Regions from separate parts of the Pantoea sp. App145 genome, predicted to be linked through region 1. Evidence: predicted binding sites of a transcription regulator. Region 1 holds the regulator's gene; each other region holds the start of a gene.
What was found. The regulator PhoB, encoded in region 1, activates phosphate uptake and scavenging genes when phosphate is short. The targets are predictions, from matches to a motif close to CTGTCATAAAACTGNCNNAT.
Positions count from the first base shown of each region.

Region 1 (10,132 bases):
TCGCTTCGCTGGTGCTGAGTTGTTCCAGTTGCGAAGTCAGTTCTGCCCGACGGGCTTCATCCAGCAGCACCATGCCACCGGCACGGGCGCGCAGGGTATCAAGATCGGTACGGGCGGTTTTGTAACGCTCAAAAACCTGCATCGAAACCTGCCCGTAAATCTCGGTGCCGGTCAGTTCTTCCAGCAGCTCGGCGCGTTCGCCGGGTTTCGCATTGAGGAAGGCGGCGAACTGCCCCTGCGACAACATCATCGAGCGGGTAAAACGGGCGAAATCGAGGCCAGATAAGGTTTCGATCAGCCTGAGTTTGTCACCCACTTTGTCGGCGACGATTTGGTTGTCAGCGCAGCGTGCCAGTTCAACGCGCGGTGCCTGCAATTTACCATCGGCCTGACCACGGGCGCGGTTCTGGCTCCAGAAGGCTCGCCAGGCTTCACCTTTGATTTCAAACTCCACTTCAGCCAGACATTCGGCGGTATCGCGGGTGATGAGTTCATTCTGACTTTGTGATAACACACCGAGACGGGGGGTCTGGTGGTAAAGCGCCAGACAGATGGCATCGAGTAGGGTGGTTTTACCCGCTCCGGTGGCACCGGTGATGGCGAACAGGCCATTGCTGGCAAAAGGCTCGCGACGAAAATCAATAAACCATTCACCGCGCAGGGCGTTGAGGTTTTTAAAACGCAGCGTCAGGATTTTCATGCAGAAGGGTTCTCCAGCGCGGCAAGGGTGGTGCGAAACAGTTGGGTGAGCCGCGCAGCCTGTTCCGTATCCAGATCTTCTTCCAGCGCCAGACGACGTGCAAATACCTCTTCAACCTGCAATTCGCTCAGGGTTTCATTATCCAGCCGTGCCAGGCTGCGGCTACGTTGCTCACGGCTGCGGCGGACCAGTAGCACTTCCACCGGTAAGCCTTCTGTCAGTTGCTCAATCCGTCGTTGCAGATCGCTGAGATGTTCCTGAGTGGTGATTTCAATGTCCAGCCACACCGGTTGTGATGCATCGCTATCTTTAAAGGCGGCCAGCTGCTGTTCAATCTCCGCCAGCGAGCCTTTGAGCATTTGCATTGGCTGAAACAGCGGAATGGTCAGCGGTGTCACGGCATCGAGGCCTGTGCTGAAATCAAGCAGGAACACGCTTTTATCCCGACCCAGCTCATCAAAACTCAGCGGGATGGGGGAGCCGCTGTAGCGAATTTGGTCGCTGTCGGCAATGCGTTGTGCACGATGGATATGGCCGAGGGCGATGTAATCCGCGGCGGGAAAGGCCTGGGCCGGGAAGGCATCCAGGGTGCCGATATAGATATCGCGTACTGAATCACTTTTGGTCACCCCCACGGTAGTGAGATGGCCGGTGGCGATAATCGGCAGCTGGCCGCCCAACGCCGCGCGCTGTGCCTCAGCGGCGGCAAAGCAGTGCTGATAATGCTGCTCGATGGCTTCCAGCAGCGAAAGCTGTTTTTCCCGTCCGGATTGTCCGGCCTGGCTGCGCAAAATATCGCGTGGACGCAGATAAGGGATGGCGCACAGCACCGCGCCTGGCGAGCCGTCACGCCGTTTCAGCGTCAGTACCTGCTGCTCGCCCTGCGGCGTTGCGCTGGTGATCACCTGGGTATTCAGGCAGGCGAGCAGTTCACGGGATTCATTTAGCGTGGCTACCGAATCATGGTTACCGGCCAGCACAATCAGCTGGCAACCGCTGGCCTGTAAGGCCACCACAAAGCGGTTAAACATTTCACGTGCGTAACTCGGGGGGGAACCGGTATCAAACAGGTCACCGGCGATAATGAGTGCATCCACCTGATGCCGCTCAATTTGCTGGCGCAGCCAGTCGAGAAAGGCCTGATGTTCCGCCGCACGACTTTTGCTGTAAAAGAACTGGCCCAGATGCCAGTCCGCCGTATGAATGATGCGCATGGATGCTCCCTGCCAGATTTCGCGTTGGGCGATTATATACGGATGGGACTGCCACTGACATGCGTATTAGCCGAACAAATGCGCCGGAAAAATCATCAATTCCTCAGAAGTTAACTATTCAGCGCGGAAAAATATTAGAGGTTAAATAAAGGCTCACTGATAACGTAAGGAGATAAATATGTTTCCTGTTAACCGTAGCGAATCTGTAACCTCCACCTCCGCCATGCGTTCAGCACCCGATAGCCATGCTTTAGCTTCTGCGGCTGGGGACAATATTGTCGTGGTGGCGAATTCAGCACAGCGTATGGGGTCTGCGACCTCTCAATACGACACAGAAGCGCCCGTCACGATGGGGCCAGAAGAGTATGAAAAACTGATTTACGGCAGGGCGACGGGAAGAACATCGTCCTTACTGCCTTTCGGGGCCGATGTCGTTCCTGCGGGTGATACTGCTGAGCTTTTCGCAACGTTTGTTACTACCAGAGGAAGAACTGTAGACGATGATGCGGTGGTTTATAACCGCGCTCCAGGTTGGGTATTTATCGCCCATCCTCCTGTTGTTGGCCCCTCTCCGGCCTATTTAGCCTCGTTGCGGGAAGATTTTTTAGCGATGGTGCTGAACCCCGATTTTAATTATCGCGCTGAAAATTGCCTGCCGAACTACGGGGTAATGACAACAATATCAATTCCCTATGTTGAGGGTGCCGAACCCGGGAATGCTCGCGCGCATTTCTTTTATCTTGATGCCTTCCGACCAAAAGATGTGAGCGCTTTCCTGCGTGATTTTTTCGATGCCATTATTTCCGCCAGCCAGAAAGTCACAACCCATGATGAAGCCATAGCCATAACTACCCTGATGAGTATGAATTATTACTGGGACCAGGCGGACGTCCCACCGATATTTGCGGGTGATATAACGCAGGATGAGTTTATCAGCATGAGTGATCAGCTGCTGGCAACGGATAAGTTCTCTGCGCTGAAAGCACAGATGGCGGAAAAAGCGAAATCCTGCGAGAAGATGGAAGAATTAGTACGCCAGATGGATCTGAATGACCATCCTGAGGTATAAAATACGTCGTTAACCCAGCTCTGGGATAGCATCCTACTGAGAGGTCGGGAAGGTTAGCTTCCCGGTCCGGGAAAAATCATTTTTTCTTAATAATTACCTGAGAAGCATATTCGTATGCTACCCGCCAAAAATCCTGTTTCTGCTGTCACATTTCTGTTTTTATACTCCAGACCACCCGTTGGTTTTTTCATAAAAGTGTCATAAAACTGACGCATAATGACGCCGCAAATCTCAGTGACAGCCGTCATATCAGCAGGAGTAATAATGGCTAAGCGCATTTTGGTTGTGGAAGACGAAGCTCCCATCCGTGAAATGTTATGTTTCGTGCTGGAACAGAACGATTACCAGCCGATTGAGGCGGAAGATTATGACAGCGCAGTAGGGAAGCTGATTGAACCCTGGCCAGATTTGATTTTGCTGGACTGGATGTTACCCGGTGGTAGCGGTATCCAGTTTATCAAACACCTGAAGCGTGAAGCCATGACGCGGGATATCCCGGTGATGATGCTGACAGCGCGTGGTGAAGAGGAGGATCGCGTACGTGGTCTGGAAGTAGGCGCGGATGATTACATCACCAAACCTTTCTCCCCCAAAGAACTGATGGCCCGTATCAAAGCGGTGATGCGCCGTATTTCACCGATGGCAGTGGAAGAAGTGATTGAGATGCAGGGGCTGAGCCTCGACCCATCATCGCATCGTGTGATGTCAGAGACCACGCCACTGGAGATGGGGCCGACCGAGTATAAACTGCTGCACTTCTTTATGACGCACCCGGAACGCGTTTACAGCCGCGAACAGCTGCTGAACCATGTCTGGGGCACCAATGTGTATGTCGAAGATCGTACTGTCGATGTACATATCCGTCGTTTACGTAAAGCGCTGGAGGTCTCCGGCCACGACCGCATGGTACAAACCGTACGCGGAACAGGGTATCGTTTCTCTGCCCGCTACTAAACGGAGTTTATACCGTGCTGGAACGACTCTCCTGGAAGAGATTATTAACCGAGCTGGTGCTGGCTTGTCTGCCGGCACTGATTCTCGGTTTGCTGTTTGGTTATCTTCCCTGGCTGCTGCTGGCTTCGGTACTGGGTGTGCTGTTATGGCACTTCTGGAACCTGATGCGGCTGTCGCACTGGCTGTGGATTGATCGATCCATGACGCCACCCGGCGGGCGTGCCAGCTGGGAACCGTTGTTTTACGGCCTGTATCAAATGCAGTTGCGTAACCGCCGCCGCCGCCGCGAGTTAGGCAATCTGATCAAGCGTTTTCGCAGTGGTGCAGAATCGCTGCCGGATGCGGTGGTGCTGACCACGGAAGAGGGCACCATTTTCTGGTGTAACGGTCTGGCACAGCAGCATCTCGGTCTGCGCTGGCCGGAAGATAACGGCCAGAACATCCTCAACCTGCTGCGTTATCCTGAGTTCTCCCGCTATATTCGCCAGCGTGATTTCAACAAGCCCCTGACACTGGTGCTGAATAATCAGCATCATATGGAGTTTCGCGTGATGCCTTACAGCGAAGGACAGTGGCTGATGGTGGCGCGCGATGTCACGCAAATGCACCAGCTGGAAGGCGCACGACGTAGCTTCTTTGCCAACGTGAGCCATGAACTGCGCACGCCGCTCACCGTGTTGCAGGGCTACCTTGAAATGATGAACGATTCGGTAATGAACGAACGTTCGCGCAATAAAGCGTTGCAAACCATGCAGGAGCAAACCCGGCGTATGGATAGCCTGGTGAAACAACTGCTGACGCTTTCGCGCATTGAGGCCGCTCCCGCCATTGATCTGAAAGAGACCGTTGATGTGCCAACCATGCTGTTGCTGTTGCAGCGTGAGGCGGAGACCCTCAGCCAGGGACGACACGAGATTCATTTCCACACTGACCCGCACCTCAAAGTGCTCGGCAATGATGAGCAACTACGTAGCGCAATCTCCAATCTGGTGTACAACGCGGTGAACCATACACCGGAAGGTACGCGGATTGATATCAGCTGGCTGCGGAGTAAGCAGGGCGCGGAGTTTAAGGTGTGCGATAACGGGCCGGGTATCAGTGCTGAACATCTGCCCCGTCTCACCGAACGTTTTTATCGGGTGGATAAAGCACGTTCACGCGCCACCGGGGGAAGCGGACTGGGACTGGCGATCGTGAAACATGCTCTTGGCCACCACAATACGCGGCTTGAGATCAGCAGTGTGCCGCATCAGGAGACGAGCTTCAGCTTTATCCTGCCGCCAAGGTTGATTGTCGCCAGTGGGATACGGGAGAATGTGGCGCAATAACTGTCACGGAAATCCCGCATGAAATCGTTGCTGCTGTTCATTTTGCTGTCGTTCTCTGTCCTGGCACAGGGGCAACAAACCATGCTGGCTGGCAATCTGAGTAGTGTGGGTTCCGATACCCTCGGTTATCTGATGACGCTGTGGGGTGAGGATTTCAGCCGCCAGTCGCCCGGTGTGAATGTACAGGTACAGGCGGCGGGATCATCAACCGCTCCCACGGCGCTGGCTGCCGGAGCGGCGCAACTCGGTCCGATGAGCCGGCCAATGCAGGCAGACGAGCGCCAGCTGTTTACTACCCGCTACGGCTACCCGCCGCTGGCAGTGCCGGTGGCGATGGATGCGCTGGTGGTGGTGGTGAATCAGGACAACCCGCTGACGCGCATCGAACCGCAGCAACTTGATGCGCTGTTTTCGGTGACGCGTTTATGCGGTGCACCGCACGCCGCACAGCGCTGGGGCGATGTGGGGCTGACCCTTCCCGGCTGGGAAACGCGCAGCATCGAGCGTTATGGACGCAACTCAGCTTCCGGCACCTGGGGTTTCTTCAAGCAGCAGGTGCTGTGCAAAGGTGATTTCCGTGCTGATGTATCCGAATTTCCCGGTTCCGCAGCTGTGGTGCAGGCCGTGGCGGCGACGCCCAACAGTATCGGCTATGCCAGCTTTGGTTTTCATCTGAGTGGGGTAAAAACCTTACCGGTGGTGACCGCCAGTGGCGACAGCGTGATGCCTGATGCAGAGTCTATCCGCAGCGGGCGCTATCCGTGGTCACGTCCTCTTTATCTCTACGTCAACAAAGCGCCCGGCAAACCTTTGCCACCGCTGGTATCTGCATTTCTGCACCAGGTATTGTCGCCCCAGGGGCAGCGCCGCGTCAGTGAGGCAGGCTACCTGCCGCTGTCAGATAGCCAGATGGCGCTGGCGCGGGCGGCCATAGAGGGGAATTGAAGAACGCGCATCACAACATGAATTTTCTTCATGTCACCTGAATTTTCTTCGTTTGCCCAATTTCGCTTAGCATGTCACTCTCTTTAGCCATGTAGCCATCCAGATGGCTAAAAATAACCGGACGAAATTATTACCTGACGCAACCATGCGTTTACGGCTTTAGCCAGGAGTGATCATGCAACGAGTTACCGCCCCGTTCCGCGCCGATACCGTCGGCAGTTTTCTGCGTCCCGCTGCGATCAAGCAGGCGCGTGAGCAGTTTGCTCAGGGTGAGATTGATGCCGCCCAGCTGCGCCAGGTAGAAGATGAGGCCATCCGCCATGTCGTGGAGCAACAGCGTGCTAATGGCCTGAAAGTGGTGACTGATGGTGAGTTCCGTCGTGCATGGTGGCACTTTGACTTCTTTGACAGTCTGCTGGGCGTGGAGCGTTACGAAGCCGAGCAGGGCATTCAATTCAACGGCGTGCAGACCAAAGCGCGTGGCGTCAAAGTGACTGGCAAAGTGGCGTTTAACCCCAATCACCCGATGCTGGAACATTTCCGCTTCCTGCAAAGCATTGCCGGTGATGCGGTACCGAAGATGACCATCCCCAGCCCAAGCGTGCTGCACTTCCGTGGTGGTCGTAAAGTGATCGATGCCACCGTCTATCCAGATCTGAAAGACTATTTCGCCGATCTGGCGCAGACCTACAAAGATGCCATCAAGGCGTTTTACGCTGCGGGCTGCCGTTATCTGCAACTGGATGATACCGTCTGGGCCTACCTGTGCTCGGTGGATCAGCAACAGCAGATCCGTGAGCGTGGCGAAGATCCACAGGAACTGGCGCACATCTACGCTCAGGTGCTGAATACGGCGCTGGAAGGTAAACCGGCGGATCTGACAGTGGGACTGCATGTGTGTCGCGGTAACTTCCGTTCAACCTGGATCTCGGAAGGCGGCTATGAGCCGGTGGCTGAAATCCTGTTTGGTGGCGTGAATATCGATGCTTTCTTCCTCGAATATGACAACGAGCGTTCAGGTGGTTTTGAGCCGCTGCGCTTTATTAAGCCGGGCCATCAACAGGTGGTACTGGGCCTGATTACCACTAAAACCGGTGAGCTGGAAGATCCGGCACAGGTGAAAGCGCGTTTGCAGGAAGCGGCGCAATTCGTCAGCCTGGAGCAGATTTGTCTCAGCCCGCAGTGTGGTTTTGCTTCCACCGAAGAGGGTAACAGCCTGAGCGAGGAACAGCAGTGGCAAAAAATTCGCCTCGTAGTCGATATCGCAAATCAGGTGTGGTGATGATGTAAAGTTGTGCAAACAGGCGCGTAAATCGCGCCTTTTGTGCATGTAGAAAGCAAGTTTTGCACGTATATCTCTCGCACTGTGGAAAGTTTCAGCAAATCATCTGATGCGTTATCGACCTTATCTATACTGATTCACTGCTTTTCCCCTGATTCGTGCTATATCCTTCTGGTTTTCCGATCCCGTATTGCCTTTCTTCGCTATAAACGTTTTACTACGGCCCGTTGTCAATCCATCCCTCTGTGAACAGAAGAAAAGCAGTTTAAATCACCTGCGCTTTGAGTATACGGCGAGCATAACGCACTGGCATTGCCTGATAAGTCGTTGTTTTTAGCGCGGTCAGGGGACAACACGAACCCAACTTCCACCGCAACATCAGTTACAGGCAGTACAGAAGTTTATGACATATCGTTTAACCCCGAAGGATATCCTCGCGCTGGGCTTCATGACGTTTGCCCTGTTTGTCGGCGCAGGAAACATCATTTTCCCACCGATGGTAGGTATTCAGTCTGGCGAACACGTCTGGACTGCCGCTATTGGTTTTCTGATTACCGCGGTAGGTCTGCCGGTGATGACCGTCATCGCCCTGGCGCGTGTGGGCGGCGGTATCGATGCCCTTAGCTCGCCGATTGGCAAAGCCGCCGGTCTGCTGCTGGCGACCGTGTGCTATCTGGCTGTTGGCCCGCTGTTCGCGACGCCGCGTACCGCAACCGTATCCTTTGAAGTGGGCATTGCCCCGCTGACCGGTGATGGTGCGCTGCCGCTGTTTATCTACAGCCTGATCTACTTCTCGCTGGTGATCGTCATTTCCCTCTATCCGGGCAAATTGCTGGATACCGTGGGTCATTTCCTGGCACCGCTGAAAATTGTTGCGCTGACGGTGCTGGGCATCGCCGCGCTCTTGTGGCCTGCCGGTGGTCTCTCTCCGGCGACGGCGGATTATCAGCGTGCTGCCTTCTCCAGCGGTTTTGTTAACGGCTATCTGACCATGGATACGCTGGGCGCGCTGGTGTTCGGTATTGTTATCGTCAACGCTGCCCGTTCACGCGGTGTGGAAGATGCGCGCCTGCTGACCCGTTACACCATGCTGGCGGGGATCATCGCCGGTGTCGGTCTGACACTGGTTTATCTCTGCCTGTTCAAGCTGGGTTCAGACAGCGGCGCGATTGTTGATCAGAATGCCAACGGCGCGGCGATTTTACATGCTTATGTACAACAGACTTTCGGCGGCATGGGCAGCTTCTTCCTGGCTGCGCTGATCTTCGTAGCCTGTATGGTGACGGCTGTTGGCCTGACCTGTGCCTGTGCAGAATTTTTTGCGCAATACCTGCCGTTATCGTATAAAGCCCTGGTCTTTATCCTCGGTCTGTTCTCTATGGTGGTGTCGAACCTCGGCCTGAGCCATCTGATCCAGATTTCGATTCCGGTGCTGACGGCCATTTATCCGCCGTGCATCGTGCTGGTGGTACTGAGCTTCACCCTGAGCTGGTGGAACAAAAGCAGCCGCATTATCGCTCCGGCGATGTTGGTCAGCCTGCTGTTCGGTATTATTGATGCCATCAAAACCACCAGTTTTAAAGACGCGCTGCCGTTATTCAGTCAGCACCTGCCGCTGGCCGATCAGGGACTTTCCTGGTTGCCGCCTTCGCTGGTGATGCTGCTGATCGCGGCGGTGGTGGATCGCGTAAAAGGACGCGAACAAGTCGCCGTTCACCAGTAAGCGACATTGCTGTTAATTTCGACCACGGGCCTGCCCGTGGTTTTTTCATTTGCAAGGTACTGTTGTTATGCAAGAAACCAATAAGCTCAAACGCGGACTGAGCACGCGCCATATCCGTTTTATGGCGCTGGGGTCAGCGATTGGCACCGGGCTGTTTTATGGCTCGGCTGATGCCATCAAAATGGCCGGTCCCAGCGTGTTGCTGGCGTACATCATTGGCGGCGCGGTGGCTTATGTCATCATGCGTGCGCTGGGCGAGATGTCGGTCAACAATCCGCAGGCCAGTTCATTTTCGCGCTATGCGCAGGATTATCTTGGCCCGCTGGCCGGTTACATCACCGGCTGGACTTATTGCTTCGAGATTCTGATCGTGGCGATCGCCGACGTGACAGCTTTTGGTATCTACATGGGGGTGTGGTTCCCCGAGGTCCCGCACTGGATTTGGGTGCTGAGCGTGGTGCTGATTATCGGCGCGATTAACCTGATGAGCGTGAAGGTGTTTGGTGAAGTGGAGTTCTGGTTCTCCTTCTTCAAAGTCGCCACCATCATCGTGATGATTATCGCCGGTTTTGGCATGATTTTCTGGGGCATCGGCAACGGTGGACAGCCAACCGGTATCCATAATTTGTGGACCAATGGCGGCTTCTTTGCGCATGGCGTGGTGGGGATGTTGCTGTCGTTGCAGATGGTGATGTTTGCCTATGGCGGGATTGAAATCATCGGTATCACCGCCGGTGAAGCGAAAGATCCGGAGAAGTCGATTCCGCGTGCCATCAACTCGGTGCCGTGGCGTATTCTGGTGTTCTACGTGGGTACGCTGTTTGTGATTATGTCGATCTACCCGTGGAATCAGGTCGGTACTTCTGGCAGTCCTTTTGTGTTGACCTTCCAGCATCTCGGCATTGCCGCAGCGGCGT
Region 1 is NZ_CP133290.1:1,805,070-1,815,201, reverse strand. Features, by position in the region: gene RCF31_RS08350 (AAA family ATPase) at 1-700, opposite strand, end outside; gene sbcD (exonuclease subunit SbcD) at 697-1,914, opposite strand; gene RCF31_RS08340 (hypothetical protein) at 2,093-2,983, shown strand; gene phoB (phosphate response regulator transcription factor PhoB) at 3,248-3,937, shown strand; gene phoR (phosphate regulon sensor histidine kinase PhoR) at 3,952-5,265, shown strand; gene RCF31_RS08325 (PstS family phosphate ABC transporter substrate-binding protein) at 5,284-6,210, shown strand; gene RCF31_RS08320 (cobalamin-independent methionine synthase II family protein) at 6,386-7,492, shown strand; gene brnQ (branched-chain amino acid transporter carrier protein BrnQ) at 7,896-9,215, shown strand; gene proY (proline-specific permease ProY) at 9,283-10,132, shown strand, end outside.

Region 2 (10,132 bases), 280 kb from region 1:
TTCCCTGACGCAAACAAAAACCTTACCTTAACGTTTTCAGTGGCCTGCCGCCATCAGAGCCGGATGGTTTTGCGCGTTACTTCCAGCGCTCCGCTGCCTGATGGTCGCTATCACGCGCATCCACCCAGCGCTCACCTTCGGTAGTGGCTTCCCGCTTCCAGAATGGCGCGCGGGTTTTCAGGTAATCCATGATGAATTCTGCCGCCGCAAAGGCGGTGCTGCGATGCGCACTGCTGACACCGACAAATACGATTTCGTCGCCAGGGAAGAGCGCGCCGACGCGATGAATCACCGATACCTGTTGCAGCGCCCAGCGCTGACGGGCCTCATCGACGATTTCCTTCAGCGCTTTTTCCGTCATGCCCGGATAATGCTCCAGCGTCAGTGCTGCCACGCTGTCGCCGAGATTGTGATTGCGGACTTTGCCGGTGAAGGTCACCACGGCGCCATCGCTGTCATGCGCCGACAACCAGGCATACTCCTGTGCCACGCTAAATGCCTCGTGACCGACACGAATGCGGGTTTCCATCATTAACCTCCGGTCACCGGCGGGAAAAAGGCCACTTCATCACCGGCGCGCAGCGGGTGGCTCATCGGCACCAGGGTTTGATTGACCGCCGCCAGCAATTTGCCTGATTCCAGCGCCAGCGCCCAGCGATCATTTTTCGCCGCCAGCGCATGGCGCAAAGCCGCCACATCAGCATATTCAGGCGTCAGTTCCAGCGCGCTGGTGCCGGTCAGCTCACGGACCTGAGCAAAAAACAGCACCTTAATCATGCTGCACCGCCTGAAAATCACCGGATTTGCCGCCGCTTTTGCTCAGCAGGCGCAGCTGGTCGATGACGATATCTTTTTGTACCGCTTTGCACATGTCATAGATGGTCAGGGCCGCGACCGACGCAGCGGTCAGCGCTTCCATTTCGACACCGGTTTTACCGGTGAGACGGCAGCGCGAAGTGACGCGCACCCGGCTGTGTTCCGGCTCAGCCACCAGCGTCACCTCGACTTTGCTTAGCATCAGCGGATGGCACAGCGGGATCAGTTCCCAGGTGCGCTTGGCGGCCTGAATACCTGCGATGCGCGCAGTCGCGAACACATCGCCTTTATGGTGGCTGCCATCGATGATCATTTGCAGCGTTTCCGGCTTCATCAGCACCAGCGCTTCCGCCTGGGCTTCACGCACCGTTTCGGATTTGCCGGAGACATCCACCATATGGGCTTCGCCAGCGGCATTGATATGAGTTAACGAGGACATGCTTACAACTTCTTCAAATGAGAGACAAAATTACAGGGACGGGTACGCGCATCCAGTTGATCGACAATGATGCGTTCCCAGGCACTGCGGCAGGCATTGCTGGAACCGGGTACGGCAAAAATCAGCGTTTGATTTGCCATACCCGCCACCGCGCGTGACTGCAAAGTGGCGCTGCCGATCTCTTCGTATGAGATCATGCGGAACAGCTCGCCAAATCCTTCAATTTCGCGATCAAACAGCGGCAGCAGCGCTTCTGGCGTACTGTTTTTGCTGTTAAAACCGGTGCCACCGTTGACGATCACCAACTGGACATCGTCGCTGGCAATCCAGCGCGACACCGTGGCGCGAATACGATAACGGTTATCCGGTACGATCGCGTGATCAACCACCTGATGCCCAGCTTCGGTTAGTGCTTCACGCAAATAATCACCTGAGGTGTCGGAACCCGCATCACGGCTGTCAGAAACGGTCAGCACCGCAGCGTTGATGGCAACAAAGTCGCCGGAAGATTTACCCATGGCCATAACTCCTTTGTTAGCCACCAATGAAGGAAAGATTTTGCGTAATACCGGTGTTGCCCTGATGCAGAAAATGCGTCTGCTTTTTCTGCCCAAGGCTGTAGGCGATACGTGCCTGTAGCTCGTCCTGCTGATCGTCGGATGCCAGCAGATCACGCAGCGGGACCCCGCCGTCGCCAAACAGGCACAGATGCAGGTTACCGATCGCCGACACACGCAGGCGATTGCAGCTGGCACAAAAATCTTTGGCATACGGCATGATCAGACCGATCTCGCCCTGATAATCGGGATGGCGAAACACCTGCGCCGGGCCATCGCTCCGACCGCGCGGCTGGCGCTGCCAGCCCTGCATAATCAGCTGGTCGCGGATCACCTCGCCCGAGATATGATGACGGCGGAACAGATCGCCGCCCTCCCCGGTTTCCATCAGCTCGATAAAACGTAGCTGGATCGGTCGGGTACGAATCCACTGTAGAAAGGTGTCAAGGCTGTGGCTGTTGACATCGCGCATCAGCACACTGTTGACTTTCACCTGCGCAAAGCCGGCCTCAAAGGCGGCATCAATGCCCGCCATGACCTGATGAAACTTGTCTTGCCCGGTGATGGCGTGAAACTGGCGGGCATCAAGGCTATCGACGCTGACATTGAGGGCCGTCAGCCCGGCAGCACGCCATTCGCGAACATCACGCGCCAGACGATAGCCGTTAGTGGTAACGGCTATCTGACGAATGGCGTCATTTTCGCGCACTGCGGCAATGATGTCGGTGAAATCACGACGTAAGGAGGGTTCGCCACCCGTCAGGCGCACTTTTTCAGTGCCCGCGGCCGCAAAGGCACGCGTCACGCGACGGATTTCATCAAGCGAGAGAAAACTTTTATTGCGCGTCCCCTGAGGTTTGTAGCCCTCGGGCAGGCAATAGGTACAACGGAAGTTACACACGTCCGTGACCGACAAGCGCAGATAATAAAAGCTGCGCGCGTAGCTATCTGTAAGTTGTGACACCTGAACACCTTTCCAAATACGGGAGATGCAGTCATTTCTTTCTGCACCCTGGCAGCTCTGGGCTGCGGCCTGGGCACCGTATCCGAAGACTTAGGTACACAGGCTAGAGTGTATGTTGCGACTCAAAGCAACACGGTTGCATGAATGTTAGCGCGATTTGTTGTTCGCTTCCATTAAGGATTTTCGCTATATATATTGATACATAACGTTTTTTCACCGCATTTTCGCGACAGGATACGTTAAAATAGCCGACAGATTTTGATACATATCAGTTTAACTGCTGCTCAACGGTTGAGCGTCAGTCATAAGGAGCAACATGAATCGTACCCTGGCAGATTTGGATCGTGTGGTGGCGCTGGGCGGCGGCCACGGTCTGGGTCGTGTAATGTCGGCGCTGGCACCGCTTGGCTCGCGTCTGACCGGTATTGTTACCACCACCGACAACGGCGGTTCGACCGGACGCATCCGCCGTTCAGAAGGCGGTATTGCCTGGGGCGATATGCGTAACTGCATCAACCAGTTGATCACCGAACCGAGCGTCGCTTCAGCGATGTTTGAATATCGCTTTACCGGCAATGGCGAACTGGCCGGTCACAACCTCGGCAACCTGATCCTGAAAGCGCTTGACCATCTCAGCGTGCGTCCGCTGGAAGCCATCAATATCATCCGCAACCTGCTGAAAGTGGATGCATTTTTGATTCCAATGTCCGAGCAACCCGTCGATCTGGTAGCCCAGGATAACGAAGGCAATATGGTGTACGGCGAAACCGCAGTTGATGAGATGAAGCAGGCCCCGCAGGAGTTGATGCTGCATCCCAACGTCATCCCCACTCGTGAAGCGCTGGATGCGATTGGCGAAGCGGATTTGATCCTGATTGGTCCCGGCAGTTTCTACACCAGCCTGATGCCGATTCTGCTGATGGAAGAGATGGCGCGCGCATTGCGTCGCACCCCGGCAACCATGGTGTTTATCGGCAACCTGGGCCGGGAACTCAGCCCGGCCGCCGCCAGCCTGACCGTGGCGGACAAACTGGTGATCATGGAAAAAGCGATTGGTAAACGGGTGATTGATGCAGTGATCGTCAGCCCGGCGGCGGATATTCGCGGCGTAGAGGAGCGTTTAATCGTGCGCGAACCGCTGGAGGCCGCCGACATTAAATACCGACATGACCGCCAGCTGCTGCGCGTGGCGCTGGAGCATGCCATCCAGGCATTTTGACCTGAAAATTGCGCAACAAAAGGGTGCTCCGGTTATCAGGAGGCAGCGATAAACAGCTCGCGTAGTTCATGCAACTGGTCGCGTACCCGCGCTGCCTCTTCAAACTCCAGATTCTGCGCGTGCTGCTGCATCTGCCCTTCCAGCTCATGAATTTTCTTCTGCATCGCCTGCGGGGTGAGCGCCAGATAGCTGGCCTCGGCTTCAGCGGCGGTGCGCGATGCCGTTTTGCCCTTGCCACGGGTTTTGACCACGTTTTTACCCAGTTCGAGAATATCGGTGATCTTTTTGTTCAGCCCCTGCGGCACGATGCCATTTTCTTCATTGTAGCGCTGCTGTTTCTCGCGACGGCGCTCTGTCTCACTAATGGCGCGAGCCATCGACGGCGTGATCTTATCAGCGTACAGAATTGCTTTACCATTGATGTTACGCGCAGCACGGCCAATGGTCTGAATCAGTGAACGTTCGGAGCGCAGGAAGCCTTCTTTATCGGCATCAAGAATCGCCACCAGCGACACTTCCGGCATATCCAGCCCTTCACGCAGCAGGTTAATCCCCACCAGTACGTCAAACTCACCCAGGCGCAGGTCGCGAATGATCTCCATACGCTCCACCGTGTCGATATCCGAGTGCAGATAACGCACCTTTTCGCCGTGCTCTTCCAGATACTCGGTCAAATCTTCCGCCATGCGCTTGGTCAGGGTGGTGACCAGCACACGTTCATTGATCTCTACGCGCTTACGGATTTCCGACAGCAGGTCATCCACCTGGGTTGTCACCGGACGCACTTCGAGGATCGGATCGAGCAGGCCGGTCGGACGCACCACCTGATCAATCACTTCATTACCGGATTTCTCCAGCTCGTAGTTACCCGGCGTGGCCGAAACATAGATGGTTTGCGGGGCCAGCGCTTCAAATTCTTCAAAGCGTAGCGGGCGGTTATCCAGCGCTGACGGCAGGCGAAAGCCATATTCCACCAGCGTCTCTTTACGCGCGCGGTCACCGCGATACATGCCCCCAATCTGCGGAATGGTGACGTGGGATTCATCAACCACCAGCAAGCCATCGGCCGGGAGGTAGTCAAACAGCGTCGGCGGTGGCTCGCCCGGCCCACGTCCGGAGAGATAGCGCGAATAGTTTTCGATACCGGAGCAGTAACCCAGCTCGTTCATCATCTCGAGGTCAAACTGGGTACGCTGGGTAATGCGCTGTTCTTCCAGTAATTTATTGTTTTCCAGCAGCACCTGACGGCGTACCACCAGCTCCTTTTTGATCTCTTCCATGGATTGCAGGATGCGTTCGCGCGGTGTGACATAGTGGGTTTTGGGATAGACGGTAAAACGCGGCACCACCGAAACCACCTGGCCGGTGAGCGGGTCAAACAGTGACAGCCGCTCCACTTCTTCATCAAACAGCTCCACGCGCAGCGCGATATCGTCAGATTCGGCTGGGAAGACATCAATCACCTCGCCGCGCACGCGGAAGGTGCCACGCTGGAACACCTGGTCGTTGCGGCTATATTGCAACTCCGCCAGGCGGCGCAGAATACTGCGTTGATCAATGATCATGCCGCGCGTCAGATGCAGCATCATTTTCAGGTAAAGATCGGGATCGCCCAGGCCGTAGATCGCCGAAACCGACGCCACCACAATCACGTCACGCCGTTCCAGCAGCGCCTTGGTGGCCGACAGACGCATCTGCTCAATATGCTCATTCACCGACGCATCTTTTTCTATAAAGGTGTCGGAGCTGGGCACATAAGCTTCTGGCTGATAGTAGTCGTAGTAGGAGACGAAAAACTCCACCGCGTTATCCGGGAAGAACTCCTTCATCTCGCCGTAAAGCTGAGCCGCCAGCGTCTTGTTAGGAGCCAGTACCATGGTAGGCCGGTTAAGATCGGCAATCACATTGGCCACGGTAAAGGTTTTTCCCGAACCGGTCACCCCCAGCAGCGTCTGATGCGCCAGGCCATCCTCCAGCCCCTCTTCCAGACGACGAATCGCCTCAGGCTGGTCCCCTGATGGTTTAAAAGCGGAGTTGAGTTTAAAGGCTTTACTCATGGTTTTGCGGTTCCTGCTGGAGAAGTCGGCGGGCAGGCTGCTAATTCTACTCTGCCAGCGCGAATTTGCCAGTAAAAAATACTGGATATATTTACATGTATGCTGCACGATTACGGGGAGGCGTGGCGACTCGCCGCAGTGCAATTTTAACAAGGACAGGTAACACCTTGTGGTACAAGGTTATCCCCAGAAAGGAGATGCTTTTAACATTTGTCAATAGAGCGTCATAAAATTGCAGTCTGATGACGAGCAAGATAATTCTCAGGCTTGATTTTAACTAACATATTGATTTGTTAGAGAATCACTAAAAAGCCCAGTTTCTCAGCATAATGTATGCAGGCCGCGTATTTCCTCGCTTGCGCTCTGTTTTCAGTCTCTAATACACAAGGTTATCCACAGGAATAGTGGATAACTGATGGCAGCCCCGCCCCCATCGCCTGTGCATAATTTTCTCCGGCTTGTCCTGACGTGCGAAAAAATTTTTTTTTGCGTTTATTTTTCTCACAACCTGCGCGGCATTAACTATTCTTTTTCCGTGCTGAGGGGGGCTGCTGGATGAAATTTCCAGTAAATAAGGCCACTTATTCCTGCCGGTTCTGCCTTATGCCAGATCGGCTGCACCAGAATCGTTAAGCATTCAGCACCGCTAAAGTGCAGCCTTTTTATCACTCCGTGGAATTGTTAAGCGTTACTCAACTTTTAAGCCTGATTTTTGCCCGCCATTGATGCATTTTTCATCGCATCAGCAACCTGGCCTGAGAATTGCAGGTTTATCGATAGAGCATTTGTAACAACTCACTGATGGTGAGAGTGGCAATGATGAATCGTGTTTGACTGTTTGCCAGACGACACAGAGCGGAAGCATTCAGGCTAATTATCTGGAAGGAGAATGTCAGATGCTGAGTTTACGTTCGGTGAATCAGTTTTACGGTCAAAACCATATTCTGTGGGATGTGGATCTGGATCTGCCGCCCGGCACCTGCACTGGCGTGCTGGGGAGTCCGGGGATGGGGAAAACCACGCTGGTCAACTGCATTATGGGGCGGCTGCCAATCAACAGCGGCTCGATGACATGGCAGGAAGATGGCTCCCCCCCCGAAGACTTATTGCTGCAACCGGCGGAGCAACGTGCACGCATGGGCATTGGCTATGTGCCACAGGGACGTCATATTTTCTCGCAGATGAGCGTGGAAGATAACCTGCTGATTGCGTTGATGGCGGCGCAGGATGAGCGCAGCCGCGCTATCCCGGAAATGGTGTTTGATTTGTTCCCGGCGCTCTACTCACTGCGTCACCAGCGCAGTGGCGAGCTGCCGATGGATCAACAACAGCAGCTGGCTTTGGCACGTGCGCTGGTGCTGCAACCGAAGCTGTTAATCCTCGACGAACCCACTGAAGGGATGTCACCCTGGCTCGAAGAGGAGATGGGTAACTTAATCCGCCGTCTGAACCGTGATTATGGCCTGACCATCCTGCTGCTGGAGCAACACGTCTCCTTTATTCGCCGCGTCGCTGACTACTTTCTGTTGCTGCATCGGGGTCGTAATGTGGCACAGGGCAAAGTGGCACAGCTGGATGATGTCACCATCAACAAATGGCTGACGGTGACCTGATAATGTCGGCTATTTTGGCACAATCCGTAGCGGCGCAATTTATTGCGCAATGCCAGCCGCGCGATAAATCGCGCCGCTACGGCAGTGTCAGGAAGCGTCCGCACTCTGCCTGCTGAGCGTCATCCGTCAGGTACGGAATTTCGCCCAGGCAGGGTGCATCAATACGCTGACGCAGGGTTGTCAGATACTCCTGGTGACGTTTGCCCGGTGGCTGAATATCATTAGCGATCCAGCCGGCCAGCGATAAACCACTGGCGCGCACGGCTGCGGCTGTCAGCATCGCATGGTTGATGCAGCCCAGTTTGATTCCGACCACCAGAATGACCGGCAGTTGTTCAGCGATCACCCAGTCGGCATAAGTCTGGGTGGCGGACAACGGGGTAAACCAACCGCCTGCCCCCTCCACCAGCACCCATTCAGCCTGCTGTTCCAGCTGGCGCAATCCCGCTGACAGCTGAGCGAATTCGATGGGTCGCCCCTCTTCCGCACTGACGATATGCGGCGACGTTGGCTCGATAAAGGCCAGCGGATTGACCTGCTCATAACGCAGCGCCAGCGAACTGTAACGCTGCAAAGCCAGCGCATCGCTGTTACGAATCCCCTCGGCGGTGACCTCGCAGCCGGAAGCCACTGGCTTGTAGCCTGCGGTGGTCAATCCGGCTGCACTGGCCGCCTGCAACAGCGCCCCACTGGCCACCGTTTTTCCTACTTCAGTATCGGTGCCCGTAATAAACCAGCGTTTCATGGTGTTAATACTCCAAACATCAGGTGATAGCTGAGGCGATAACCCGCCTCATCCTGCGGCCAGCCCTGCTCCAGCCGGGCCAGTTGCGTGCGCGTCAGCAATCCTCCCGGCCGCCCGTCATGCAAATGGGTTGCGCCGATGCCCTTCAGTGAACGCATCGCGCTGAGCGCGCTGGGAAAGTGCTGCGTGATGGTCTGCTGCTGGTGTTCAAGCGAGAGATCGTGAGTGGCAGCGGCAATCTGCGCTGCACTGAGGAAACGGTTGGCGTGCTGACGCCCATCCAGCTGCGCCCACGCCTGATGCACCTCGTGCAATGAACCGGACAACAGTGTGGAAAACAGCACCGTGCCGCCCGGTCGGGTGACGCGTAAAAACTGCTGCAAAGCGGTGCGCAAATCGCTGCTCCACTGCACCGCAAGATTGCTCCACACGCCATCAACACAGGCATCCGGCAGCGGTAACGCATCAATATCGCCCTGCACATAATGCTGCGCCGAGTGCTGCTGTGCAGCGCTATCCAGCATGGCTTGCGACAAATCAAGCGCGGTCACTTCGCGCCCACGGTCACGCCAGTACCGGCTGTACCAGCCGGTGCCGCATCCGGCATCCAGCAGGTGCGGACCAAACCCGGCCGGGGCCAATGCCAGCAACGCATCGCCGCTCTGGCGTTGCAGTTCAGCATGCTGTTCGTAATGCTGCGCTGCGCGACCAAACGCCTGCGCAACCGCCTGTTTATTGACCTGTAGCGTCATACAGCGCCTCCAGCAGACGATCGATATCATCCGGGTGATGCGCGGCGGTTAACGTGATACGCAGCCGTGCGGTGCCCGGTGGTACGGTTGGCGGACGAATGGCGCTAACCCAGCACCCCGCCGCCTTCAGTCGTTGTGATAACGCCAGGGCTGCGCTGTTCTCACCCACCACCAGCGGCTGGATAGCGCTGGCCGAAGGCATCAGCTGCCACGGTAAATCGGCTGCACCGGCGCGGAAGCGAGCGATGTTGGCGTGCAAACGCGCGCGTAGTTCATCACCCTGCCGAATTTGCTGCAATGCGGCCTGCAACGCGCAACATTGCGCCGGAGGCATCGCCGTGGAATAGATCAGATGGCGGGCAAACTGCTCAACATAATCGGCAGTGGCGTCATCGCATAGCAACGCCGCGCCGCTGACGCCGAAGCCTTTGCCAAAGGTAACGATCAACAGTTCCGGTCGCACCTGCTGCTGCCAGCAGCTGCCGCGCCCCTGTTCGCCGGTGACGCCGATACCATGCGCATCATCCACCAGCAACCAACCGTTGCCACGCCGCGTTTCCGCTGCAATCTCTGCCAGCGGCGCGCTGTCACCATCCATGCTGAACACCCCCTCCGTCACCACCAGCGTGTTGCCCTCAACCGGCGTTGCCAGCATTTTTGCCAGGCTTTGCGGCTGGTTATGGGCGAAACGACGCAACAGCGCCGGGCTGTGGCTGGCAGCATCCAGCAATGACGCGTGCGCCAGCTTGTCGGCAAGGATGCGATCCGGTTTTTCCGCCAGCAAATGGATCACCGCCTGATTCGCGGCAAAACCGGAGATAAACAGCAACGCACGCCGATAGCCCAGCCAGTCGGCCAGCTCCTCTTCCAGCTGCGCATGATGGCGGCTGTAACCGGTCACATGGCCTGATGCCCCTGCTCCCGCACCCGACTCCGCCGCCCCCTTCTGCCACGCGGCAATCACCGCCGG
Region 2 is NZ_CP133290.1:1,525,037-1,535,168, forward strand. Features, by position in the region: gene moaE (molybdopterin synthase catalytic subunit MoaE) at 77-529, opposite strand; gene moaD (molybdopterin synthase sulfur carrier subunit) at 532-777, opposite strand; gene moaC (cyclic pyranopterin monophosphate synthase MoaC) at 770-1,255, opposite strand; gene moaB (molybdenum cofactor biosynthesis protein B) at 1,258-1,773, opposite strand; gene moaA (GTP 3',8-cyclase MoaA) at 1,790-2,776, opposite strand; molybdenum cofactor riboswitch at 2,767-2,899, opposite strand; gene RCF31_RS06960 (gluconeogenesis factor YvcK family protein) at 3,093-3,995, shown strand; gene uvrB (excinuclease ABC subunit UvrB) at 4,031-6,052, opposite strand; gene RCF31_RS06970 (ABC transporter ATP-binding protein) at 6,949-7,665, shown strand; gene bioD (dethiobiotin synthase) at 7,742-8,410, opposite strand; gene bioC (malonyl-ACP O-methyltransferase BioC) at 8,407-9,162, opposite strand; gene bioF (8-amino-7-oxononanoate synthase) at 9,143-10,132, opposite strand, start outside.
Region 2: uvrB (excinuclease ABC subunit UvrB) is a predicted target of PhoB. The motif match lies at 6,274-6,293, and genes of this name have one in related genera.

Region 3 (10,132 bases), 1.5 Mb from region 1:
TGTTCGATAACAAGCCACTGGGATTAAGCTGGCTGGCCGGTGCCCTGCTCTGGGCGATTCTGTGTTGCTTCCCCGCCTTTTATTACAGTCTGCCCAAACGCGTGCTGGTGGTTTGTCTGCTGTGTATCTTTTACACCGCAGCCTTAATTCAGTTGCTTTGGCGTGCCCGCGCCACATTGACGGTGACATTCTGGCCTGCACAAACTCTGCTGTGGATTCATCTGCTGTTCCACGTTGCCCGTATTTTTCTTGATGATGCCGTGGCGACTCCGGTACATGGGGCGATTGGTGGCTCCAGTTTTTCCGTCTACGTCATTCTTGAATCCATTTTGTTCGTGATTGGTCTGGCCTTTACGATTCTGGCAATGGTGAATGAACGCACGCAAATTGCACACAAGCTGGCATCACTGCACGACCCGTTAACCAGCGTGTGGAATCGCCGGGCCCTGTTCGAGCAGGCAGAAAAGATCATTGCCCGCCGATTACGTCAGCAGCAGCCATTCACCGCAGTGTTGTTCGACCTGGATCACTTCAAAAGCATCAATGACCGTTATGGTCATCAGCAAGGCGACCGGGTGCTCATCGATTTTTGTCAGATTGCGCAGGCGTTATTGCCGGAGGAAGGTAAGTTTGCCCGTCTGGGCGGCGAGGAATTTGCCGCTATTCTGCCAGGTGGCAGCGAACTGGCGCAAACAGTCTGCGAACGCATCCGGGTAGCGACTCAGCTGTCGCAACCGAATGATATCAGTTACACCGTCAGCATTGGTTTTGCCACTTCCTGTCAGGAAGATAAACATTTCCCGGCATTGCTGGCACTGGCCGATGAAGCACTCTACCGTGCAAAAGCCACAGGCCGTAACCGCACCGAACAGTATCTGGCGCAGTTACAGCCGTTTAATCAGGCTACGTTGGTGTAGCGTTAAGAATGATGGGTATTGCGGCGGCAACGTTTATCGCCGTAATGCCGCAACCAGAAATAACGGTCTTCTACTTTTTCACGTCCGCTGACGCGTGCGCCAACCAGCCACAGCAGCGCACCGATAAAGATGCTGAACATTGCGCCATGCGCCAGAAATTGCGGCAGATTCAGCGAAGGAATTTGATTAATGATCGAATACCCGACGCCGAGCACCATGGTGAGTAAGCCGAGACACATCAGGCCGTTACCAATATAGCGAGTATGATGACGTTTCATGGTTTACCTCCTTCCTTATGAGCAAAGCTCAGAACAGCACATAACGTTAACTGACCATAAGTTTAGGCAATACCAGGCGGTTAATATGCGTACAGGATCACACATCTTTCACAATTCTGACAAAACTTTACCGCTTATCGGATTGATTTCGATAGAAAATGATAAATAACGAAGCGTCACTATTCTTCAGCCTCGCCCTTTGTCATCTTCTCGGGCACGCAGTAAACTATCGCCCTTTCGTGATCGAGACAGGATAACCATCGTGAGCAGCATTAAACTGATTGTCGGACTGGCGAATCCCGGCGCCGAATATGCCGCCACGCGCCATAACGCTGGCGCCTGGTATGTGGATCTGCTGGCAGAGCGCTACAATCAGTCTCTGAAAGACGAACCCAAATTCTTTGGCTATACCGCCCGGCTGTCGCTGGCAGGAGAAGATGTGCGCCTGCTGGTACCGACCACATTTATGAACCTGAGTGGCAAAGCGGTGGCAGCGATGGCGACCTTTTACCGTATTGCGCCGGAAGAGATTCTGGTCGCACATGATGAGCTGGATTTGCCGCCTGGCATCGCAAAATTTAAGCAGGGTGGCGGCCACGGCGGCCATAACGGGCTGAAAGACATCATCAGCAAACTGGGGAATAACAATAACTTTCACCGTTTGCGTGTTGGCATTGGCCACCCTGGAGATCGCAATAAAGTCACCGGATTTGTGCTGGGTAAACCGCCCACCAGCGAGCAGAAGTTGATTGATGATGCCATTGATGAAGCGGTGCGTTGCACTGAACTCTGGCTGAAAGAAGACAAAATAAAGGCGATGAACCGCCTGCACGCTTTCAAAGCCGGTTAACGCCAATTCCCGCGCCGCACAGCAGCATTTCTGTGTATAATGCGCGAAATTTTTAGAATCTGTCAGCGTTGCCAGCCAGCGCTGCACCCTCAGTGAGAAAGGTAATCAGACCATGGGATTTAAATGCGGTATTGTGGGCCTGCCGAACGTCGGTAAATCCACCCTGTTCAACGCGCTGACTAAAGCGGGTATCGAAGCAGCCAACTTTCCGTTCTGCACCATCGAACCCAATACCGGTGTGGTGCCTATGCCCGACCCGCGTCTTGATCAACTGAGCGACATCGTTAAGCCGCAGCGTGTTGTGCCAACCACCATGGAATTCGTCGATATCGCCGGTCTGGTTGAAGGTGCGTCGAAAGGTGAAGGTCTCGGCAACAAATTCCTGACCAATATCCGCGAAACCGAAGCTATCGGCCATGTGGTACGTTGCTTTGAGAATGACAATATCATTCACGTTGCAGGCAAAGTAAACCCGGCTGAAGACATTGACGTTATCAACACCGAACTGGCGCTGTCGGATCTCGATACCTGCGAACGCGCTATTCAGCGTGTGCAGAAGAAAGCCAAAGGCGGAGATAAAGACGCAAAAGCTGAACTGGCTGCGCTGGAGAAGTGCCTGCCGCATCTGGAAAACGCCGGTATGCTGCGTTCACTGGATCTGGATGCCGATGAAAAAGCCGCCATCCGTTATCTGAGCTTCCTGACGCTCAAGCCAACCATGTACATCGCCAACGTCAACGAAGATGGTTTCGATAACAACCCTTACCTCGACCAGGTTCGTGCGATTGCTGACGCTGAAGGCTCTGTCGTAGTACCGGTATGTGCGGCTGTCGAATCAGATATCGCCGAGCTGGATGATGAAGAGCGTGCTGAGTTTATGGCGGAGCTGGGTCTGGAAGAACCAGGTCTGAACCGCGTTATCCGCGCCGGTTACACCCTGCTCAACCTGCAGACTTACTTCACCGCAGGCGTCAAAGAAGTGCGTGCCTGGACCATCCCGGTAGGCGCAACGGCTCCACAGGCCGCTGGCAAGATCCACACCGACTTCGAAAAAGGCTTTATCCGCGCCCAGACCATCGCATTTGATGACTTTGTCACTTACAAGGGTGAACAAGGTGCGAAGGAAGCAGGAAAAATGCGTTCAGAAGGCAAAGAATACATCGTGAAAGATGGCGATGTGATGAACTTCCTGTTTAACGTCTGATTTACTTCTTATAAGCTGACGTCAAAAATCAGGCCCATGCAAATTGCATGGGCTTTTTTATTACCGCTATTATTACCCGGCATTTTGTCAATTAGCTTCAATACGGTTTACAGATTGAAGACACTCCAGGGATTTTTCCTCACCGGCTCCAGAGTTTTAGGAAATCTTGCATCGGGTAGTTCTGTGATGATCACGGTTATTGCCGGCACCCAGTTCCGTAACCTTATCTGGAAAAAAGAACGCGCGAATCTGACCGTTGAAGTCAACATTGAATGATCTGGCTTTAACAATGGCACCAGTATTGCGAGCTCTCCTTCGCGAACCAAAAACCCACGCAGTTGCGTGGATTTTTCTTTACACACCACCGCTAATTAGTCCCTTTTCCTCGCTCTCCTGCTGTCTTATTCATTGTCGCTGATGAAATAACAGCTAAGACATTTCTGTGATTCCCAAAAGAAAACATCTATCCCACATACTGTTACATTACCGAACTTTAAGCAGAAAATTATCTTAATATTCAACACCACTCAGAAAGAGTTTTTTTCTATCGAAATTTGCACAAAACAAAATTCAACTAATAATTAGCCACTGCCAGATATTCAGCACACTTGATTTATTCATGGAGGAGAAACATGAAATATTCTTTTTTTGCCCTGGCTGTAACCACCTGTTTAACAAGCAATGTCTGCGCTATAACCCCAGGTGGTGTGGCCGGATGGAACTGGTCTGTCAATGCGGACAATATTACCAGCCTCACCCTGCCGTTAACGGTTAACAAGGCCCCAGACACTGCTGGTTATTATTTTGCAAATCAATTTTCTTTCACTGGTACCAGTGCCGTTGGTTATATTGGTTTGCAACCACACACAACCGAACAATATATGTTGATTTTCTCTTCTTTTATTAACGGAACGGCTGTACTGGACAGTCAGCACTGTCGCCTGGGTGCTGATGGCGGTCACGGTGTGAGTTGTTCTACCCTGTATCCGATCAAGACAGGTAAAAAATATCTGTTTGAAGTTCGCCGTGATAACCATGACACGAATACCTGGTACGGTTTCGTCAAAGAAGAAGGGAGTAAGGATGAAACACAGATTGGTGCATGGCGCCTGCCTGCGGGTTCAGGAACATTAAGAAACAACCAGGCGGGGTGGATTGAGTATTATAAGAATGTTGCAACCTGTTCTATTCCGGAAGTCGCGCAAATCACCGTTTCACCACCCTACGTCACTTCAAACGGGAAACAAGGCGAGCTTACTCATCCGCATTCATATGGCCGATGTAATGGTAAATTCAATTATCAGTATGAGTTCGCGGGTAAAGATTTAAAAACCACCGTTGGGCAACCCAGTCACTAAGACGCTGTTCTTTATGATGAAGACTGTTCTTACCGCAATCAAATACGAAAAAATCCACGCGATTGCGTGGATTTTTTATCGCGTAAGATTAATGCGTTACTTAATCCCCATCGCATCCCGCAGGGTAAAGAACAGGTCAGTCTGATCTGTCAGACCCACCACATTGGCCGCATGAGGGCCGTAAGCAGCAATACGCAGCTGAGTGCCGGTATGTTCCTGCGAATCCTCTTCTGAATTACCGTAGCTGATGGTCATCACCGCGCCATCTTTGGTGTTAACAGCCTGCGTCAGTCCCGGCGCTTTGGTGCCATTTTCGATAATCTGGCTACTGTGAGCGTGGTCCGCAGTCACCACCACCAGCGTGTCTCCGTGCTGGCGGGCAAAGGCCAGTGCCTGCTGTACCGCTTCGTCCAGGTCCACGGTTTCACCTATCTGACCACAGGGATTGGCAGCATGATCCTGTTTATCAATCGATGCCCCCTCAACCTGCAGGAAGAAACCTTTGTCATTTTGACTGAGCAAGTCCAGTGCCTTTTTGGTCATCTGCGCCAGTGTCGGCGTAGTTGCCGGGCGATCTTTATTCACTTCACAGGTGACCACCGGCTTATCCAGGTTACCGTGATAGCTGGCTTTTGGCCCCTGCCAGCGTACCGGCATATTGCCTTCCGCAAACAGCCCCAGCACTGGCTTGCTTTGGTCTGCCTGCTGCACAGCATTCATACCATCAAGATTATCCACCAGCTGATAACCCATAGCCTGCGCCTGCTCACGCAGGGTTTTGCCCTGATATTCACCCGCTTTCGCCACTTCGCTGAAGGATTTCGCTCCGCCGCCCAGCGTGACATCCGCGCGGGTTTTCAGCATCTGTTCGGTAATTGAACCCTTCCCACCCTGCTCCAGCGCATTGGTCGGGCATAGCTCACTGGTTTTTTCCGGGCCATAACATTTACGTGAGGTCACATGGGCGATCAGTGCCGCAGGTGTCGCATCCTGCAATTCCGCAGTAGAAACGTTACCGGTCGCCTTGCCCGCTGCTTTTGCCAGCTCCAGCAGCGTGGTCTGATCTTTACCGTTCACATCAACGCCAATGGCACCGTTATAGGATTTGGTCCCGGTAGCCCAAGCCGTGGCAGAAGCGGCTGAATCCGTGACGTAGTTTGGTTTGTGGGTTTTCTTATCCAGAGAATAGTGGGTGTACTGGCCGGTGAGCGGTAACGCATCGATACCCGGGAAGAAGCCACCGGCCCCCATCGCCTGGTTACGTGCTGCGGTGATTTCTGAATCCCCCATGCCATCACCAATCAGCAGAATCACGTTTTTAGCCGTGCTGTTGCTGAGCGAGGCTTTCAATGCTTCAGTTTGATCCCCCGTCAGACGACGCGCACCGCCGTGCTGCGTCAAATCGCCGGTTGCGGCGCGGGAGTAAGTTGCCTCATCCGCCACCGCAGCCGAAGCAAACAGTGAAGCGATAAGTGGAACCGTAATCAGAGGTATATGTTTCATTTATAAGCATCCTTATTCACAAATATAACCAAATGTTTCCGCGGACAAGTCTGCGACAATTTAGTGACACTTCTGTGACTGACATGCAATATTTTGATGACAGGATAACCAAAGCGCACAGGGTTAAAGCGATTCGCTCAGGGCTTAAGCGAATAGAAAAAAAGGAGAAAATAGGGCTTGACCCTTTTAGGCGAACTCCCTATAGTAGCGCCCCGTTGACCCGCCAAGGTCAGCAGCAAAAAATGTGGTGAGGTGTCCGAGTGGCTGAAGGAGCACGCCTGGAAAGTGTGTATACGGCAACGTATCGGGGGTTCGAATCCCCCTCTCACCGCCACAATTTTGAAGAAGAGTCTGAACTTACGTTCAGACTTTTTTTTTGCATATTCTTCGGGTGAGAGAGGGTGAGAACCCCCGACGGGGTTCGACAACCGGCGCAGCCGGTTGGACAGTTTGGGCGCGCAGCGAATAAACTGCCCGCAGGGCAAGCGAAGCGAGTCAATCCCCTTCTCACCACTCCCAACACGATCACATTCTCCAGCGCATCAGCTTCGATAATCCCGTCATCGGTCATCAGGTATTTCGGGTACCACTTCCCAATCATCTGGCATCCATCAATCTGGAAGACGACCAAATCGCCAGGCCTCACCTTAACCACCTGGTCAACGAGCAGACAGCCCGTTGCAGTTTCAATCATGAACGTGTTTGCCCGGTTCGGCATGAATATCTGATTCAGGTCGAGGCGTGGCTCGACATAATCATTCACCGGTGAAGGAAATCCCATCAGAGCACCCTCCCCATGTTGCGTAAAACATAGGTGCGATCGGCACCATCGCCATCAGTGATGTCCTTGAAGAAAGTCTGCTTGCGGGTAAACCACTCGTTGCAGCGCTGCAGGGGCCAGTCATGATTAAGCTTGTGAAGCTCAGTCCGGAACACTGAAGTCTTGACAGTCAGCAAACCCCTTTGATTACGGATAACTTCAAGCGTGAAAGCGTATGGGATGTCGAGTTCGCGGGGGCATGGTGCACCCTCCAATAGATACTGTATATACACACAGCATTATTGATCGGCGGAACTGATCAAGTGGAAGGTGACCGGGATGCGTGAAGGGATTGGCGGGAAAGGGAATTTAGTTGGTTGTGGGAGTGGTGACTACAGAAGGCAAAGTGGTCTCTCTCTGTGTCAATGACTTGTGTTCTTATCTGATTTGAGTGATATCATTTCATTAGATAGCGGTTTTTATCATGGATATTGATTGAGAATTAACATGAAATTACATAAGTACAATATATTTGGCGTGTCCATATTGTTGATTATGGTTTTAGCTTCAAGCCTAATAAAGTATAAGAATATGAAGGACGACAATGGCATCGAAAACATTGAGGCATCATATCACGTTCTGTTAATTGCCAAGTCAATTTCGGAGAGAAACTTTTCAGAACATCATTTCTTGCCGCTTGTTACATTGGGTGGCGCCGTAAATTCTAACATCCCTTGGGGGGCGGCAGTTCCTGACAAATCCGGTGGCTATATCTATACTAGTTTTCCCAGTTTTGGTTTCTTAGTTCCAGAAATGTTCATTAGAACATTAAATCTTGACTACTCAATACAAAGCTTGTTTTACATAAACTTATTGATATTAATTTCAACATCAATAATATCTTATTCTTTAATTTTAAAGTTATTTAAACCTGAACGGTGTTTTGGTTTTGTTCTTGCAGCGATTGCTTGTGCTCCACTCATACTTTCCCGAGAATCACTGGCTAGTTCTGGAATACTTTACTGGCCTCAATCACTAAGCCAGTTGCTTATCTCGGCATTCATGCTCTCAGTTGCACGCAGAATTGAAAGTAAAACTCGCAGTTCTTTATTTTTTGTTTTTGCGTCTTGTTTACTGATCGCTTTGACTGAGTGGACTGGCTTTGTTCTGGGTGGGCTTTCATTGTTATATTTCACTCTGAGTAAAGCAAACAGAGACTACAGGCTCGCAATCAGTATCATGTCATCTCTTGTTGCCTCCCTGCTCATTTTTGGTATGCAATTATTACTCACCTTGGATTTATCCACCTTTACTTCTGCCTCCCTGGCGCGCTTTAGCGTCAGGAGTGGTGAGAATGCAAACTTCACAGACCTCATCTTTGGATACTATGAGTCGTTCTCTTTATTCCTGCTCGTCATTCCTGTTTACATTGCACACAAATTTATAGGTAGAAATAAATCGAACAATTTAACAAGAATTGCCATCCTGCTCTGCGTGTTTATGCTTGTAGAGAATGTCATACTGGCTCAGCATGCAACAAGCTACACATTCGACAGGTTTAAGCTGGCATTCCTTCTTGCTGTACTGATTGGAGAGTTGATTGTCTCCGAGGCTCAAAAATTAAGATTAGTAACACTGGTAATTATATTAATTTCCATTCCACTATCGATTAACACATACAAAAAAGACATAAGCAAATTCAAGGACTGGGTTTCAATCCAGAAGTCTAATCATGAATTGGCAAGCAGAATAAAGGAGGTTAATGGATTTGAGTGTGCAAGGATTTTTAACAGCACTCGGGTCAGGGCTTATCTTAACTTAATTCTTAACAGGTCTGTTTGGGAGCATGTCCCTGGCGATAGTGACTTAAGGTCATCAACAGATAGTAAATGCCCCATCATTATAATCAATGGGGATTTACCCTATAAGGACCTGCAGGAGATTTCATCCGCATATGTTTACAGGAACGGTATTAAAGTCGAAACAATTGAGTAAAGCTTAATTGGAATTTGGAGGGGTTAATTGAACCCTCCAGTGTTTTTATCGTAATTCATTCCAATAGTTACAAACACTCCAGCTTCTATTTTAATGAAGCAGTACCCTTCAATTTCAAACCCATCCTCAGCCACGAGGACGTTGATAATTTCCGTATCGCCGGATTTGATCATTGCATAGTCAGGTGTTTCCATTAGGTTTACTCCTCGATAATTACATACCTGTTCGCACCTTTTCCTGACGCAAAAGCTGAGCCAGGCTTAGAACCACCCACTCCACCGCCGCCAGGAAAGCCTCCATCATCACCAGCTGATGCTCAGTGTCCAAGACCACCATAGCTACTAAATGATGCCCCTCCGGTTCCACCAAGCGAAGAACTCACCACCCCTTGGTCTAACTGCCCTGTGAAGTTAATAATGTTACCATTCGTTCCTGTTCCCCCTGAAGGGGTTCGACAACCGGCGCAGCCGGTTGGACAGTTTGGGCGCACAGCGAACAAACTGCCCGCAGGGCGAGCGAAGCGAGTCAATCCCCCTCTCACCGCCACAATTTTGAAGAAGAGTCTGAACTTACGTTCAGACTTTTTTTTTGCATATTCTTCGGGTGAGAGAGGTAATGACCAGTGATGATGATGTCACTCCAATTCTGCCACGCAGTCAGTTGTGTTCACTGTCTTCTACCCTATCGGGTCCATCTTGATGCTCTGGTGAAAGGCGATCTGTATGTCGCGGTAACGTGGCATGGTGATTACCCCTTACTGATTACTGCATGTGCAGACATGCATTATCGATCGATAGAATCGATCAAGTAGATCGTAGGATCTTTCTGGGAAGGGATGGTCAGGAAAAGAAATTTAGATGCCGGGAAGGTGTGGCGGAATGAAGCATTACCGGCGTATCTGGTAAAAATTACATGGATAGTCCCATATAAAGAATTTCGCCCGCTGCTGCGGGCTTTTTTACGAACCGGATCCATAAAATGCAACGATACGGTTCTTTAAGATTGAGTTTTGTGAACTCAGTACCCAGCACGAAGGAAATAAGCAATCATCTCGGGAGACCTCTCTGCGACAGGTTTCACAGCATCATTTTCTGGATCTGAGTTCACGCTGGGTCCATCCGGAGTGTGTAAACGTGATAAGCATACAGAGTTTCTGATCTTGTAGACCTCAAACATTCCTGGATGGGAGACAGGTTCACTTTCCGGAGTCCTTCGCAAGTTTTTCATGGCAACGTCCCTTTCACAAAAAGGGCATGATAACTCCAGG
Region 3 is NZ_CP133290.1:353,777-363,908, reverse strand. Features, by position in the region: gene RCF31_RS01605 (GGDEF domain-containing protein) at 1-917, shown strand, start outside; gene ychH (stress-induced protein YchH) at 920-1,195, opposite strand; gene pth (aminoacyl-tRNA hydrolase) at 1,458-2,045, shown strand; gene ychF (redox-regulated ATPase YchF) at 2,158-3,249, shown strand; gene RCF31_RS01585 (hypothetical protein) at 3,286-3,525, shown strand; gene RCF31_RS01580 (DUF3472 domain-containing protein) at 3,882-4,607, shown strand; gene phoA (alkaline phosphatase) at 4,704-6,110, opposite strand; tRNA gene RCF31_RS01570 (tRNA-Ser) at 6,357-6,444, shown strand; gene RCF31_RS01565 (hypothetical protein) at 6,436-6,891, opposite strand; gene RCF31_RS01560 (hypothetical protein) at 7,378-8,865, shown strand; gene RCF31_RS01555 (hypothetical protein) at 8,889-9,059, opposite strand.
Region 3: phoA (alkaline phosphatase) is a predicted target of PhoB. The motif match lies at 6,161-6,180, and genes of this name have one in related genera.